Regions from separate parts of the Anoxybacillus sp. PDR2 genome, predicted to be linked through region 1. Evidence: a T-box and tRNA genes for the amino acid it is inferred to sense, from the RefSeq annotation. Region 1 holds a T-box; the other regions hold tRNA genes.
What was found. The T-box of region 1 lies ahead of tyrS (tyrosine--tRNA ligase). A T-box ahead of a tRNA ligase gene usually reads a tRNA of that ligase, here a tRNA-Tyr.

Region 1 (4,496 bases):
AAACTGATGATTCTTCCTGTTTTATTTTCAATGAGCATGGCTCCAACTTCCACCGGTTCGGTCTTCTGAACGGTTTGCCCCGCTTGATTGGTTTCTGTTCTGATCACGTCATGGCCGAAATACGGATACTTGGCGACGATCGATTGCATGCGATCGTAAATATCTTGATCAACGGTCGTATAAATATCGTATCCATTTTGCCGCAGTTGCTTTTCTGCTTTCGCTATATATTCCTGATAAAGGGGAGCATTGTTTTGTAAATCTTTTTTCTCATAACCATCTTTTTGCGCTAAAACAGCTGCTAAAATATCTTTTGATCGCTGTTCGATCTCCATTGTAAGCCATGGATATTTTTCAAATGGCGATGGCTGCGGCGGTGCAAAATGTTGTGCAATCTTATATTTCAAAGCCTCTTCGTATTGGCTTTGAGAAATATAGCCTAATCTTTTCATTCGCTTTAATACAAACTTCATTCGTTCCAGAGCTGGAGAAAGATCTTTTTTTACTTGCCCATCGCTCGTAAACGGAGTGTAACCGAATGGGCTTTGTGGAAGACCTGCCAAAAAAGCGGCCTGCGCCAGGTTTAAATCTTTTGCGTCAATGCCAAAAATCCCTTTTGCCGCTGCTTGAATGCCGGCAACATTGTGGCCGGATGAATTTCTCCCGAATGGAACCACATTTAAATACGCTTCTAAAATCTCTTCTTTTTTGAAAAAGTGTTCAAGTCGGAGGGCAAGCAAAATTTCTTTGGCTTTGCGTTCAAAAGATACCTCGTTTGTCAAAATTTGATTTTTGACAAGCTGTTGTGTCAGCGTGCTGCCGCCTGTGCGCATGGAGGAATTCGTTGCTTCTTGAAACAAAGCGCGCGCAATTGCTTTTGGAACTACGCCGCGATGCGTATAAAAGTATTCATCCTCTGTAGCGATAATCGCTTGAATAACATAGGGGGACACCTCTTTTAACGACACTTCCTCTCTCTCTAAATCGGAACGGAAGCTGCCTAAGTATACCTGATTAGCAAAATAAATATGGGTCGTTTCTTCATAGTTGTAAATATCCTTTTTCATTTCTTTATACGATGGAACCGGCATATTTTTTACTAAAGAGGCAAAGTAACCAGCACCGACTCCGAAAGCAAAGCAGGCAGCGCAAATAAGCAAAATAATGAACACAAGAAAAACATTCCACACAATTTCATACGTGATATATAGGTTTCGCAACGCTTTTTGCAGGGAAAACGGTTGTCTTGGCTGTTCCATGTTTGCCTCCATAAAAATCAAGTATGTCTTAAAAAATATGTGAATGTCCCAGTATAAGTTGAGCATGACGCAATATGGACGCCTCAACATTTATCCTTGTGTGAGCAGAAGATGACCGACTTGCCTTTCGACCGTGAGTTTTTGGTTTCGTGCAGCACAAGGACAACGGGTGAGCCGATTTGATCTTACGCCACAAGCATGCTAATGAATCCATCTTTCCCGGTTCATGAAGTCCATCCTTCACGAATAGATGGAGCGAATTGTTCCATGTAAAGGCTTTTACACAATCATGCAGCAAAAGACGTTCGGTTGGAGAGCTAACGTAACGGCAAATGTAAGGGAATAAAAATTAGTTTTATTATATCATATAAAATGTCAAATATTATGACTTTTTGTCCTTTTTTGCGATCATATTTGACAATTCAAATGGATTGTGGTAAAAACATGTATATCCTAAAATGAATGATTTAAGCGATGACAGGAATGAGTAGTGTTTATCTCCCTGTTTCAGAGAGCTGGTGGTTGGTGTGAACCAGTGCAAAGGTAGACGCGAATTACCTCCTGGAGCTTCTTTTGTGAACGGCTCTGCGAATGCTTAGTAGCAAAAGACGGTGAGAGGCCGTTATCCAAACAAGCGAGGGAGCAGAATGCTCTCTAAGTAGGGTGGTACCGCGATCAACACTCGTCCCTTCAATGTGGAGGGACGAGTTTTTAATTTTTATGGAGAGGTGAAGCGCATGAATTTACTTCATGAATTAGAGTGGCGTGGGCTTATCAATCAAGTCACAGATCACGAAGGACTAGAAAAATTATTATCTGAAGAGAAAATCAGCTTATATTGCGGATTTGATCCGACAGCTGATAGCCTGCATATCGGCCATTTATTACCGATTTTGACTTTAAGAAGATTTCAGCAGGCAGGACATTTTCCTATTGCGCTCGTTGGTGGAGCAACCGGCCTCATTGGTGATCCAAGCGGAAGGAAAAGCGAGCGCTCATTGAACGAAAAAGAGATTGTACAGCAATGGAGCGAAAAAATCAAAGAACAGCTATCTCGCTTTTTAGATTTTGATACGGCCGAAAATCCAGCGAAAATTGCGAACAACTATGACTGGACTCGTTCTTTGGATGTTATTTCGTTTTTGCGGGATGTCGGAAAAAACTTTGGCTTAAACTACATGCTTGCGAAGGAATCTGTTCAATCGAGAATTGAAACGGGCATTTCTTTTACAGAATTCAGCTATATGATTTTGCAATCCTTTGATTTCCTAAAGCTATATCAAAATGAAAATTGCAGGCTGCAAATTGGCGGAAGCGACCAATGGGGGAATATTACAGCAGGATTAGAATTAATCCGCAAGACGGAAGAAGAAGCGAAGGCATTTGGCTTGACGCTTCCTTTAGTCACGAAGGCGGATGGAACAAAGTTTGGTAAAACGGAAAGCGGCGCTGTCTGGCTTGATAAAGAAAAGACGTCTCCATATGAGTTTTACCAGTTCTGGATTAATACAGATGATCGGGATGTGATCAAATACTTGAAGTATTTCACATTCTTAACAAAAGAGGAAATTGAACAGCTAGAGAAGGAATTACAGGAAGCGCCAGAAAAACGCACAGCGCAAAAAGCATTGGCGGAGGAAGTGACAAAGCTTGTACATGGAGAAGAGGCGCTGCGGCAAGCCATTAAAATTTCCGAGGCCTTATTTAGCGGCAGCATTTCTGAGTTGACAGCAGATGAGATTAGACAAGGATTCCACGATGTTCCATCATTCGAGTATACAGGAGAAGCTGAGGAAGTGTCTCTTCTTGAACTTCTTGTCACGAGCGGAATTGTTTCATCGAAACGACAGGCGCGTGAGGATTTAACAAATGGCGCGATTTATGTGAATGGCGAAAGGGTCCAGGATGTGAATAAAGTCTTGACAAAAGAGGACCGTGTGGAAGGACAGTTTACCGTAATCCGACGCGGTAAGAAAAAGTACCATTTGATCCAATATAAATCATAGTAAACAAAATCCCTCTGGAATACTCCAGAGGGATTTTTCACATTAACGAGAGTAGAACTCAACGATCAATGCCTCGTTAATTTCAGCTGGCAGCTCAGAGCGTTCAGGGAAACGAGTGTATGTTCCTTCTAATTTTTCAGCATCTAATGTTAAGTAATCAGGAACGAAGTTGTTAACCTCTAACGCTTCTTTAATGATTTGAAGGTTGCGAGATTTTTCGCGAACAGAAATAGTTTGTCCTGGTTTCACGCGATACGATGGAATATCTACACGGCCTCCATTTACTAGAATGTGGCCATGGTTCACTAATTGGCGAGCTTGACGACGTGTACGCGCAAGGCCTAAACGGTAAACAAGGTTGTCAAGGCGAGATTCAAGAAGAATCATGAAGTTTTCACCGTGTTTACCAGCCATTTTTCCAGCTTCGTCAAATGTTTTGCGGAATTGGCGTTCATTTACACCGTACATATGACGGAGCTTTTGTTTTTCTTGCAATTGCAAGCCGTACTCAGATAGTTTTTTACGTTGACCTGGACCATGTTGGCCTGGTGGGTAAGGACGCTTTTGCAACTCTTTACCTGTACCGCTTAATGAGATGCCAAGACGGCGAGAAATTTTCCATGTTGGACCTGTATAACGAGCCATAATGCTCCTCCTTTTGCTTTTATTTTAGGTAAAATAAAAGCAGACGTGAATCAACAATTAAGGCCATTTTGTTTTCATGTATCCTCGCTCTAGCAGCTAAGAGTTACACGATACACCTCTTGACGAAGAGGAACAAAATGAACCAATAAAGGTGACCACATAGGCTGCTATATTTTACACAAACGATATTATATGATTTTTATAAAATAAAGTCAACCTCAACATTTTATTTCTTTATAGTCCGTTCGTATGGTATAATAAAAGATGTAATTTTTTGAAAAAAACTTTCACTCTTTTCAATAAATGGCGGTGTTTTTGTTACAGAGACAAGACTATAGATGCAGGTGAATGGAATGATGAAAATAGAGGAGAAAGAGGCGTATACAGCTTTTAAAGAAAAGTTTTTTGATTGGATGCTGTCGTATGAGGAGTACGACCATTTTTCAAAAGTTATGATGCACTTGCTTCTATTGCTGAAGCAGGAGTTTATGCTAGAGGAAGCCACGCTGTTTTTATTTGATCCTTTTAAAAAAGTCTTTTATCCCGAAGTTACGACAAAAGAAGGAGAACCTTTTTACGACTTTTT
Region 2 (4,496 bases), 660 kb from region 1:
GGAGCTTGACGAACGCGTGGATGAGTCATTTCATCTCTCAGCTCTTTTTCAATCGCTTCATGAATGAGCGCCTTACATCTTTCCTCTGTCAGCTCTTCCTCTTTGTTAAGCGAGCGATTGGACCAAAGTGATCGATAAGCTTCAAACAAATGCATAAATGCAGCCATAGAGATCCCCCTTTGTTGCGCAAAAGTACAAAATTCATTATACAACGATTGTATGATAAAATCATAAAAACAGATTATTCCGAATGTGAATGGCTCTAAGGCGTTAATTTAGGCAAAGGCTAGTGACGGTTGTTTTTGGCCGTTTTTCCTTAAAAAATATATTGACAAATTATTTGTATCGATATAAAATAAAAATCGTCGCTATTTAAATATAGATAGTGACGGCTTGAAAAAAATCATATTGACAATCTCACTTGTTTTATTATAATAATACTTGCTTACGTTTTTAAGCATGCGGAAGTAGTTCAGTGGTAGAACACCACCTTGCCAAGGTGGGGGTCGCGGGTTCGAGTCCCGTCTTCCGCTTCAAAAGGATCTTTGTAATCAGTGCTCATATGTGAACGGTTGCTTTAGAGCGGGAAGTAGCTCAGCTTGGTAGAGCACATGGTTCGGGTCCATGAGGTCGCAGGTTCAAATCCTGTCTTCCCGACCAGTTTCATTTTTGGGGCCTTAGCTCAGCTGGGAGAGCGCCTGCTTTGCACGCAGGAGGTCATCGGTTCGATCCCGATAGGCTCCATCGAATGGAGGAGTACCCAAGTCTGGCTGAAGGGGTCGGTTTCGAAAACCGATAGGGGTGTCACAGCCCGCGGGGGTTCGAATCCCTCCTCCTCCGTCCTATACATATCGCATGATTAGATGTCATACATATAAGTGATAGCGGAATCATAGAAGTTTTATTGCAATAATTTTAAAGACATACATATGTTTAACTGTTTTCGGTGAATTCGCTTTGTTGTATAGGAAAGTAAAGGGGATTTATGGTTAACTTATCTGGAATGTTTGATCAATGACCCGTCGCTGATGTCATATTGACAAAATAGCTGTTCTGCACCATGTTTTAATGTACGGATGCGAATGGAAAGAGAAAGGCGATATAAACATAGGACCAATATACATCGTATCATGGCTCGATAGCTCAGTCGGTAGAGCAAAGGACTGAAAATCCTTGTGTCGGCGGTTCGATTCCGTCTCGAGCCATTTTTTATAGCTGGAGGGGTAGCGAAGTGGCCAAACGCGGCGGACTGTAAATCCGCTCCCTGTGGGTTCGGCGGTTCGAATCCGTCCCCCTCCACCAGTTAGGGGCATAGTTTAATGGTAGAACAGAGGTCTCCAAAACCTCCGGTGTGGGTTCGATTCCTACTGCCCCTGCCATTTTCCAGCATGGCGGCTATGGCGAAGTGGTTAACGCACCAGATTGTGGCTCTGGCATTCGTGGGTTCGATTCCCACTAGTCGCCCCTTTTGAATATGAAGAGGATTGGGGTATAGCCAAGCGGTAAGGCAACGGACTTTGACTCCGTGATGCGTTGGTTCGAATCCAGCTACCCCAGCCAAATGCGGAAGTAGTTCAGTGGTAGAACACCACCTTGCCAAGGTGGGGGTCGCGGGTTCGAGTCCCGTCTTCCGCTTTGATGGCGGCATAGCCAAGTGGTAAGGCAGAGGTCTGCAAAACCTTTACCCCCGGTTCGAATCCGGGTGCCGCCTTTGTTGCGAGTGCAGTTTAGTGGCAAAACTTCAGCCACGAGCGATACGTCATTGAATATGTGACGAGTTGCTGATGTCGTGGGTTCGAGTCCCGTCACCCGCTTGTGGCGGTCCAATGGATCGACGAACCGTCTCATTACTCTGTTTTTCGAACAAATGAAAGAGGCATAGCAAATTGCTTGTGACAGAAGCTTAAGATGATGTCCCAGTAGCTCAGCAGGATAGAGCAGCGGCCTTCTAAGCCGTCGGTCGGGAGTTCGAATCTCTCCTGGGACGCTGAAAAAAGGGGTTTCCTATAAAAGGAACCCCCTTTTTTAATGAGCAAAAGCAGCTCTTTTGCTTCAGGTTAGTTCGATTGGTCTTTTGTAGTTGTTGCTTTAGATAGCTCTGAGTTCTGAAATCGTAACATGTTGAGCGATTTGAAGGGAAGTCGTATTTTTATTGAAGCTGCAGTTTGCGCGTTGGATCATTGGTTGCTTCTATATGGCCCCCTGATTATTTTAGCGTGGTTTGCGCTTCAAGGTAGGATTTTGGCACTTTATGGACTTCGTATGCTGTACAAATTCCCGACTCAATCGCCCCTTGGATCCACCCGTGAACCGTTGAAGCGTGTTCTCCTGCAAAATAGACTCTTCCTTCGGGAGAACCAATATATGGCGAAAGCTCAGTGACTTGCTCGGGCTTAAACATCGTAAACGCCCCTCCAGAATACGGATAACGAACCCAACTATGGCTAATTCCTGTTTCGAACTCATGATAAACCTGCTGTCCATGAATAACAGCCAAGTTTTTAAGGGTATACTCTAGCCGATTTTCATCACTTAAACTATCCCATGGTATCGTATCGTCTTCCCATGTGTAGCTGGCCAGTACAACTCCTGGACCAGAGCTTCCCAGTCCGTGGCTTGGATATTGCGTATAAGTAATTGGAAGATCAGAGATGGTTCGACCGCCAAACATTCCTTCTTTTTCCCAGAAACGATGTTTAAATTGAATACCAGTTTTCGTGGAACCGACATAGTGAAGCTCGCGAATCGCTTTCCACTTGTTTTGGGAAAAAGAGTTTCTTGGCTCGATCTCTACAAATTGTAAAATCGAAAATGGAATGGTCACAATGACGAGATCGCCTGTAATTTGAAATGGCTCTAAAATTTTGGTATGCACGGAATGGACGGTAACCTGATTTTGATTTTGTTCAATTTTTCGAACCTTTTGTCCATATAAAATATCATTTTGCAATTGTGGGACAAACGCTTTAGGAAGCTGATCGTTTCCGCCAGTAATCTCATAAAATTTAATGTTTGGGGTAAATAGCACCATTAATTCGCGCAGCATTTCCAAAAAAGAAAGCTCTGGAAATCCTTCTACTGTCTGAATGGATTTAATCATATCAATAGCGCCGCGGGACAGCCTCATTCCAAAAGGATTGTATCGCAAGTAAGTATCCAGTGAATATTTATCCAATTCACGAATGGCAATCGGCCAATTTTTGATTGGATTTTTCTGAATAAAATCGATGACGGGTTTAATAGCCATTTGCAACAGTTCAGTAGCAGTTTTTCCTCGCTCTTGTGGCCAAACAGGAAATCCGAAGATGCTTGGATCTTTTTCGTATGCTTTTAAACGAGCCTGCGTTCCCCGCAAGTAAAGCCAATCGTTAGGTGTGCTATTGATGAACGGATTGACAGGGAGCTTAAATTTTTTAATATATTCAAGCGTTAAATAATGAGTGTGCGGAATGCGCATGGCGCCTGCTTCGAGATATTGATCCTCTCCGCGAAAATTAGAGCGGATCGTGTATATTCTTCCGCCGACTCGTTCCGAGGCTTCAAGAATGGTGACCTGATGTCCAGCCTGCTTCAGCAAAGAAGCAGAAACAAGCCCCGCCATGCCCGCGCCGATCACAATGACTTTTTTAGGATCGTCCGTTTTTTTTAATCCGTTCCTAATAATGGAAATCATTTTTTCTGTGGATAGCTTTGGAAACACATAACTATACATACTTTCCCCCCTTTTTTATGGGAAATTCTCGCGCTGTTCATGAAGAAAAGCTTTATTACTTATCGTATTCGGAAGGAAAGTACATATATGATAAAAAAATGCACATGCCTATGCTCATCTTTGCTCAGGGATCGTGCGATTAACTCGTATTTTCAAACGGCGTTCCGTGTGTCTTCAATTGCTGGAAAGCGCATGGTTTTGCTGTTTGGGGGCAGAAGCGATTCAGTTAAAAGTATACAAGGAAGGATAGTGTGTCTGCATGGAATGACATATTCTTGCTATGTTAACATGGGCAGCAAAGGGAAGCTTGGGATGTTTTTAGCCGTCGGACGGTTGAACAACACCGCTTCACCGAAACATGAATGGAACTGAAAGCGGCGTTGTTTCATGTGTGAAAAACGCAGGCTTTATAGACGCCATTTATTCGGTCTTTAAGTGATAGAGGAGAGGGGGATGCTCGCTGCTTGAAGGAAACAGCAGTCATCAAGTGAAAAAGTTGGTAAAATGTTTTGCTTTTATATAAAAAGTGTGCTATATTAGTTTTAAGCCATTTTACTTTTAATACAATAGGGATTTAAACATGCTGTAGCTTCAAAGGGGATGGCAAGGTTAAATCTCCTCAGAGGTTGCAGTTTTTAATGTCTTTTTATTACTTGTGAAATGGTTAAAAATGGATATGTGCATTAAGGTACATTTTAGGAGGATTTTTTTTATGCAAAATGGTAAAGTAAAATGGTTTAACGCTGACAAAGGTTTTGGATTCATCGAGGTTGAAGGCGGTTCG
Region 3 (4,496 bases), 1.4 Mb from region 1:
TTTTCATTTTCGAAGGATAAGCAAGCGCGATAGAAATAATGGATTTCGCTTCATCCAACAGCAGAGCGGGATCGGTTCTTTTTTCAATATCCGGCTCCTCAAATCCTGATTGATATCCAAGCTGTTGCTGAAGACGAAGGCGTTCCTTTAGTTCCACAAACGGATCAGCACTTGCAAAGCCAATTTTATCAATTCCGATGGTTTGGCTGTATTGAATAATATCTTCTTTCAATTTTTTCACATCCATGCTAATCCCTCCTTTCGCTAAAATATTAAATTCATGGTAAAATGAAATTAAAAACTAGAGGTGAACATATGAACATCAATATATCACAAACACTCAAGCATATCATTCCAACATTCAAAGTAGGAGTCATCACTTACAACAATATCGTAGTAGACGATTCTCCGCAAATGTTGAAGGGAAGATTGCAGCTTTTTCAAGAATCCATTTATTTTGAATGGCACGAGAAGCCTATTATTGAAATGAAAGAAATCAATGAATGGCGGCAAATTTTTAAAGCCATTGGAACTGATCCAAGTCGATATCGTCCTTCTTCAGAAAGCTTATATCGGCGTATACAAAAACAGCAATTTATTCCTTCCATTCACTCAGCTGCCGACATCAATAACTTCTTTTCCCTTTATTATAAAATACCGATCGGAATTTATGACGCCGACCAAATAAAGGGAGATATTTCGATTGAAGTCGGTACAGAGGAAGATCAATATCAGGCGATCAATGGCCGCCATGTTCAATTAGCTAAAAAACTGATTGCCAAAGATGAGCTTGGTCCATTTGGAAGCCCTATTGTAGATTCTGAACGCACGGCCGTTACATACAGTACCAAACAAGCCATACAAATCGTATACTTATCTCCAGCAATGGAGCAAACCGAGTGTGCAAAAATGATTAGCTCCATTCAAAGCATGTTCACACAGATTCATGGAGGAGAATCGACAATGAAAATCATACAATAAACGTGCATGTAAAAACAAAAAACGCAATGCCCCGTTCTCCTAAGAAACGAAACACTGCGTTGTCCCCTATGTATGTATAAATGGAGCGGGTGATGGGAATCGAACCCACGACATCAGCTTGGAAGGCTGAGGTTTTACCACTAAACTACACCCGCATAATTATCAAATTTTTCATTACAAATTTCTAGTGTCCCGATATGCCATGCCTCTTCCTCTACCAGTTCATTCTAAGATGCTTTGTGCGTCGAGGCAACTCGTCGTCTATACAATGATGTATCGCTCGCGGCTGAGGTTTTACCATTAAACTACACCCGTGCATATACTATAATAGCAACCACAGCTAAACAAAATTGTAATTTTTTGAAGCAAAAAAAGTAAAATTTTGTCGAAGCAAATTTAAAATAAAAAACAGGTCATCCCTGTTAAAATAAATGGTGCCGATGGTGGGAGTCGAACCCACACTCCCTCACGGGAACACGATTTTGAGTCGTGCGCGTCTGCCAATTCCGCCACATCGGCAAATCACAAACATCAGAACATGATATATTATACCACAAAACAAACTATTAGTCAACTAATTAAACAACAACAATTATATTCATTACATTTGATAAAGGCGGCACCCGGATTCGAACCGGGGGTAAAGGTTTTGCAGACCTCTGCCTTACCACTTGGCTATGCCGCCATCAAAGCGGAAGACGGGACTCGAACCCGCGACCCCCACCTTGGCAAGGTGGTGTTCTACCACTGAACTACTTCCGCATTTGGCTGGGGTAGCTGGATTCGAACCAACGCATCACGGAGTCAAAGTCCGTTGCCTTACCGCTTGGCTATACCCCAATCCTCTTCATATTCAAAAGGGGCGACTAGTGGGAATCGAACCCACGAATGCCAGAGCCACAATCTGGTGCGTTAACCACTTCGCCATAGCCGCCATGCTGTAAAATGGCAGGGGCAGTAGGAATCGAACCCACACCGGAGGTTTTGGAGACCTCTGTTCTACCATTAAACTATGCCCCTAACTGGTGGAGGGGGACGGATTCGAACCGCCGAACCCACAGGGAGCGGATTTACAGTCCGCCGCGTTTGGCCACTTCGCTACCCCTCCATTACTCAAAAAAGTTAAAATGCCGACTGCAGGACTTGAACCCGCAACCTACTGATTACGATTCAGTTGCTCTACCAATTGAGCTAAGTCGGCTTCATCCATAGAACTAACCATAAAAGCATATGTGTCCTGTGCCTCTTCCTCTTCAAGATATTTCAAGATGTCCAATGCGTCGAGGCAACTCGCAGTCATTTCACCGATGCTTCGCTCGTCTCTACCAATTGAGGTAGGCCGGCTTATTTCTATGAAAAATCAGCCATGACATAAGCTTTTTTGCGCTATTCTTCTAAATTATTCACCAAAGACAGCACTTTTCTCAGCAACTCATTCGCTTTATTTACAAACATTCACACAAAAATGGTGGCTCGGGACGGAATCGAACCGCCGACACAAGGATTTTCAGTCCTTTGCTCTACCGACTGAGCTACCGAGCCATACGCATTTATGGCGGTCCCGACGGGACTCGAACCCGCGATCTCCTGCGTGACAGGCAGGCATGTTAACCACTACACTACGGGACCATTTTGTTTGGTTGCGGGGGCAGGATTTGAACCTGCGACCTTCGGGTTATGAGCCCGACGAGCTACCTGGCTGCTCCACCCCGCGATGATCATTAGCTTATTAATATTGATGGCGGAGGAGGAGGGATTCGAACCCCCGCGCGCCTCTCGACGCCTCTCGGTTTTCAAGACCGACCCCTTCAGCCAGACTTGGGTACTCCTCCAAACAATTTCAAAATGGTGGACCTTGTAGGACTCGAACCTACGACCGGACGGTTATGAGCCGTCTGCTCTAACCAGCTGAGCTAAAGGTCCAAAATTCATAATATGGCGGTGGAGGGGATCGAACCCCCGACCTCACGGGTATGAACCGTACGCTCTAGCCAGCTGAGCTACACCGCCATACGTTAAATCATGGTGGAGCCTATCGGGATCGAACCGATGACCTCCTGCGTGCAAAGCAGGCGCTCTCCCAGCTGAGCTAAGGCCCCTTCGTTCCAAATGGTCGGGAAGACAGGATTCGAACCTGCGACCCCATGGTCCCAAACCATGTGCTCTACCAAGCTGAGCTACTTCCCGTATGGCGCGCTCGAGAGGATTCGAACCCCTAACCTTCTGATCCGTAGTCAGATGCTCTATCCAATTGAGCTACGAGCGCAGATGCCGAGGGCCGGACTCGAACCGGCACGGTAGTCACCTACCGCAGGATTTTAAGTCCTGTGCGTCTGCCAATTCCGCCACCCCGGCGTGGCTGGAGCGGAAGACGGGACTCGAACCCGCGACCCCCACCTTGGCAAGGTGGTGTTCTACCACTGAACTACTTCCGCATTGGCTCCTTATTCTTTATCATGGTGCGGGTGGAGGGACTTGAACCCCCACGCCGTGAGGCGCCAGATCCTAAGTCTGGTGCGTCTGCCAATTCCGCCACACCCGCAAAAAGTGAGCCATGGAGGACTCGAACCTCCGACCCTCTGATTAAAAGTCAGATGCTCTACCTGCTGAGCTAATGGCTCCTGCTCCTATATTCTGTTATGGTGCCGGCTGCAGGACTTGAACCCGCAACCTACTGATTACAAGTCAGTTGCTCTACCAATTGAGCTAAGCCGGCGTCATCTATACTAGTTTTCATTGAAATAATGGTGGAGGATGACGGGATCGAACCGCCGACCCCTTGCTTGTAAGGCAAGTGCTCTCCCAGCTGAGCTAATCCTCCGATATGTAGCGCCTAGCAACGTCCTACTCTTGCAGGGGCGTTAGCCCCAACTACCATCGGCGCTGGAGAGCTTAACTTCCGTGTTCGGGATGGGAACGGGTGTGACCTCTCCGCCATCGTCACTAGGCTTGTTATTTCAAACAGACAAGTATTATTATAACGAGCATTTCGCCCATGTCAAGAACTTTTTAGTTCTTTCAAAACTAGATAACAGATCAGGGAAGAAAGGAGGCAGTGCTTTTCTTGGTGTCTAGCTCCCCTTTTCGTATTGGTTAAGTCCTCGATCGATTAGTATCCGTCAGCTGCACGTGTCGCCACGCTTCCACCTCGGACCTATCTACCTCGTCATCTTCGAGGGATCTTACTTGCTTATGCAATGGGAAATCTCATCTTGAGGGGGGCTTCACGCTTAGATGCTTTCAGCGCTTATCCCTTCCGCACATAGCTACCCAGCGGTGCCCTTGGCAGGACAACTGGTACACCAGCGGTGCGTCCATCCCGGTCCTCTCGTACTAAGGACAGCTCCTCTCAAATTTCCTGCGCCCGCGACGGATAGGGACCGAACTGTCTCACGACGTTCTGAACCCAGCTCGCGTACCGCTTTAATGGGCGAACAGCCCAACCCTTGGGACCGACTACAGCCCCAGGATGCGATGAGCCGACATCGAGGTGCCAAACCTCCCCGTCGATGTGG

Region 2: it encodes a tRNA-Tyr, which carries the amino acid that the T-box ahead of tyrS (tyrosine--tRNA ligase) is inferred to sense. The anticodon was not compared.
Region 3: it encodes a tRNA-Tyr, which carries the amino acid that the T-box ahead of tyrS (tyrosine--tRNA ligase) is inferred to sense. The anticodon was not compared.

The regions. Positions count from the first base shown of each region.
Region 1 covers NZ_CP047158.1:3,064,122-3,068,617, reverse strand. Annotated here, with positions in the region: gene GRQ40_RS14740 (transglycosylase domain-containing protein) at 1-1,259, opposite strand, end outside; T-box leader at 1,725-1,952, shown strand; gene tyrS (tyrosine--tRNA ligase) at 1,997-3,265, shown strand; gene rpsD (30S ribosomal protein S4) at 3,308-3,910, opposite strand; gene GRQ40_RS14725 (sensor domain-containing diguanylate cyclase) at 4,267-4,496, shown strand, end outside.
Region 2 covers NZ_CP047158.1:2,402,103-2,406,598, reverse strand. Annotated here, with positions in the region: gene GRQ40_RS11510 (hypothetical protein) at 1-167, opposite strand, end outside; tRNA gene GRQ40_RS11505 (tRNA-Gly) at 462-533, shown strand; tRNA gene GRQ40_RS11500 (tRNA-Pro) at 584-660, shown strand; tRNA gene GRQ40_RS11495 (tRNA-Ala) at 672-744, shown strand; tRNA gene GRQ40_RS11490 (tRNA-Ser) at 751-840, shown strand; tRNA gene GRQ40_RS11485 (tRNA-Phe) at 1,133-1,205, shown strand; tRNA gene GRQ40_RS11480 (tRNA-Tyr) at 1,218-1,302, shown strand; tRNA gene GRQ40_RS11475 (tRNA-Trp) at 1,306-1,379, shown strand; tRNA gene GRQ40_RS11470 (tRNA-His) at 1,392-1,464, shown strand; tRNA gene GRQ40_RS11465 (tRNA-Gln) at 1,486-1,560, shown strand; tRNA gene GRQ40_RS11460 (tRNA-Gly) at 1,564-1,635, shown strand; tRNA gene GRQ40_RS11455 (tRNA-Cys) at 1,641-1,711, shown strand; tRNA gene GRQ40_RS11450 (tRNA-Arg) at 1,717-1,814, shown strand; tRNA gene GRQ40_RS11445 (tRNA-Arg) at 1,914-1,987, shown strand; gene GRQ40_RS11440 (flavin monoamine oxidase family protein) at 2,207-3,712, opposite strand; gene cspD (cold-shock protein CspD) at 4,425-4,496, shown strand, end outside.
Region 3 covers NZ_CP047158.1:659,423-663,918, reverse strand. Annotated here, with positions in the region: gene queG (tRNA epoxyqueuosine(34) reductase QueG) at 1-247, opposite strand, end outside; gene GRQ40_RS03210 (B3/B4 domain-containing protein) at 316-981, shown strand; tRNA gene GRQ40_RS03205 (tRNA-Gly) at 1,063-1,136, opposite strand; tRNA gene GRQ40_RS03200 (tRNA-Leu) at 1,414-1,500, opposite strand; tRNA gene GRQ40_RS03195 (tRNA-Cys) at 1,596-1,666, opposite strand; tRNA gene GRQ40_RS03190 (tRNA-Gly) at 1,672-1,743, opposite strand; tRNA gene GRQ40_RS03185 (tRNA-Gln) at 1,747-1,821, opposite strand; tRNA gene GRQ40_RS03180 (tRNA-His) at 1,843-1,915, opposite strand; tRNA gene GRQ40_RS03175 (tRNA-Trp) at 1,928-2,001, opposite strand; tRNA gene GRQ40_RS03170 (tRNA-Tyr) at 2,005-2,089, opposite strand; tRNA gene GRQ40_RS03165 (tRNA-Thr) at 2,110-2,182, opposite strand; tRNA gene GRQ40_RS03160 (tRNA-Phe) at 2,448-2,523, opposite strand; tRNA gene GRQ40_RS03155 (tRNA-Asp) at 2,535-2,610, opposite strand; tRNA gene GRQ40_RS03150 (tRNA-Met) at 2,619-2,695, opposite strand; tRNA gene GRQ40_RS03145 (tRNA-Ser) at 2,721-2,813, opposite strand; tRNA gene GRQ40_RS03140 (tRNA-Ile) at 2,828-2,904, opposite strand; tRNA gene GRQ40_RS03135 (tRNA-Met) at 2,918-2,991, opposite strand; tRNA gene GRQ40_RS03130 (tRNA-Ala) at 3,005-3,080, opposite strand; tRNA gene GRQ40_RS03125 (tRNA-Pro) at 3,092-3,168, opposite strand; tRNA gene GRQ40_RS03120 (tRNA-Arg) at 3,171-3,247, opposite strand; tRNA gene GRQ40_RS03115 (tRNA-Leu) at 3,251-3,336, opposite strand; tRNA gene GRQ40_RS03110 (tRNA-Gly) at 3,342-3,416, opposite strand; tRNA gene GRQ40_RS03105 (tRNA-Leu) at 3,439-3,523, opposite strand; tRNA gene GRQ40_RS03100 (tRNA-Lys) at 3,530-3,602, opposite strand; tRNA gene GRQ40_RS03095 (tRNA-Thr) at 3,622-3,697, opposite strand; tRNA gene GRQ40_RS03090 (tRNA-Val) at 3,727-3,802, opposite strand; rRNA gene rrf (5S ribosomal RNA) at 3,813-3,929, opposite strand; rRNA gene GRQ40_RS03080 (23S ribosomal RNA) at 4,071-4,496, opposite strand, start outside.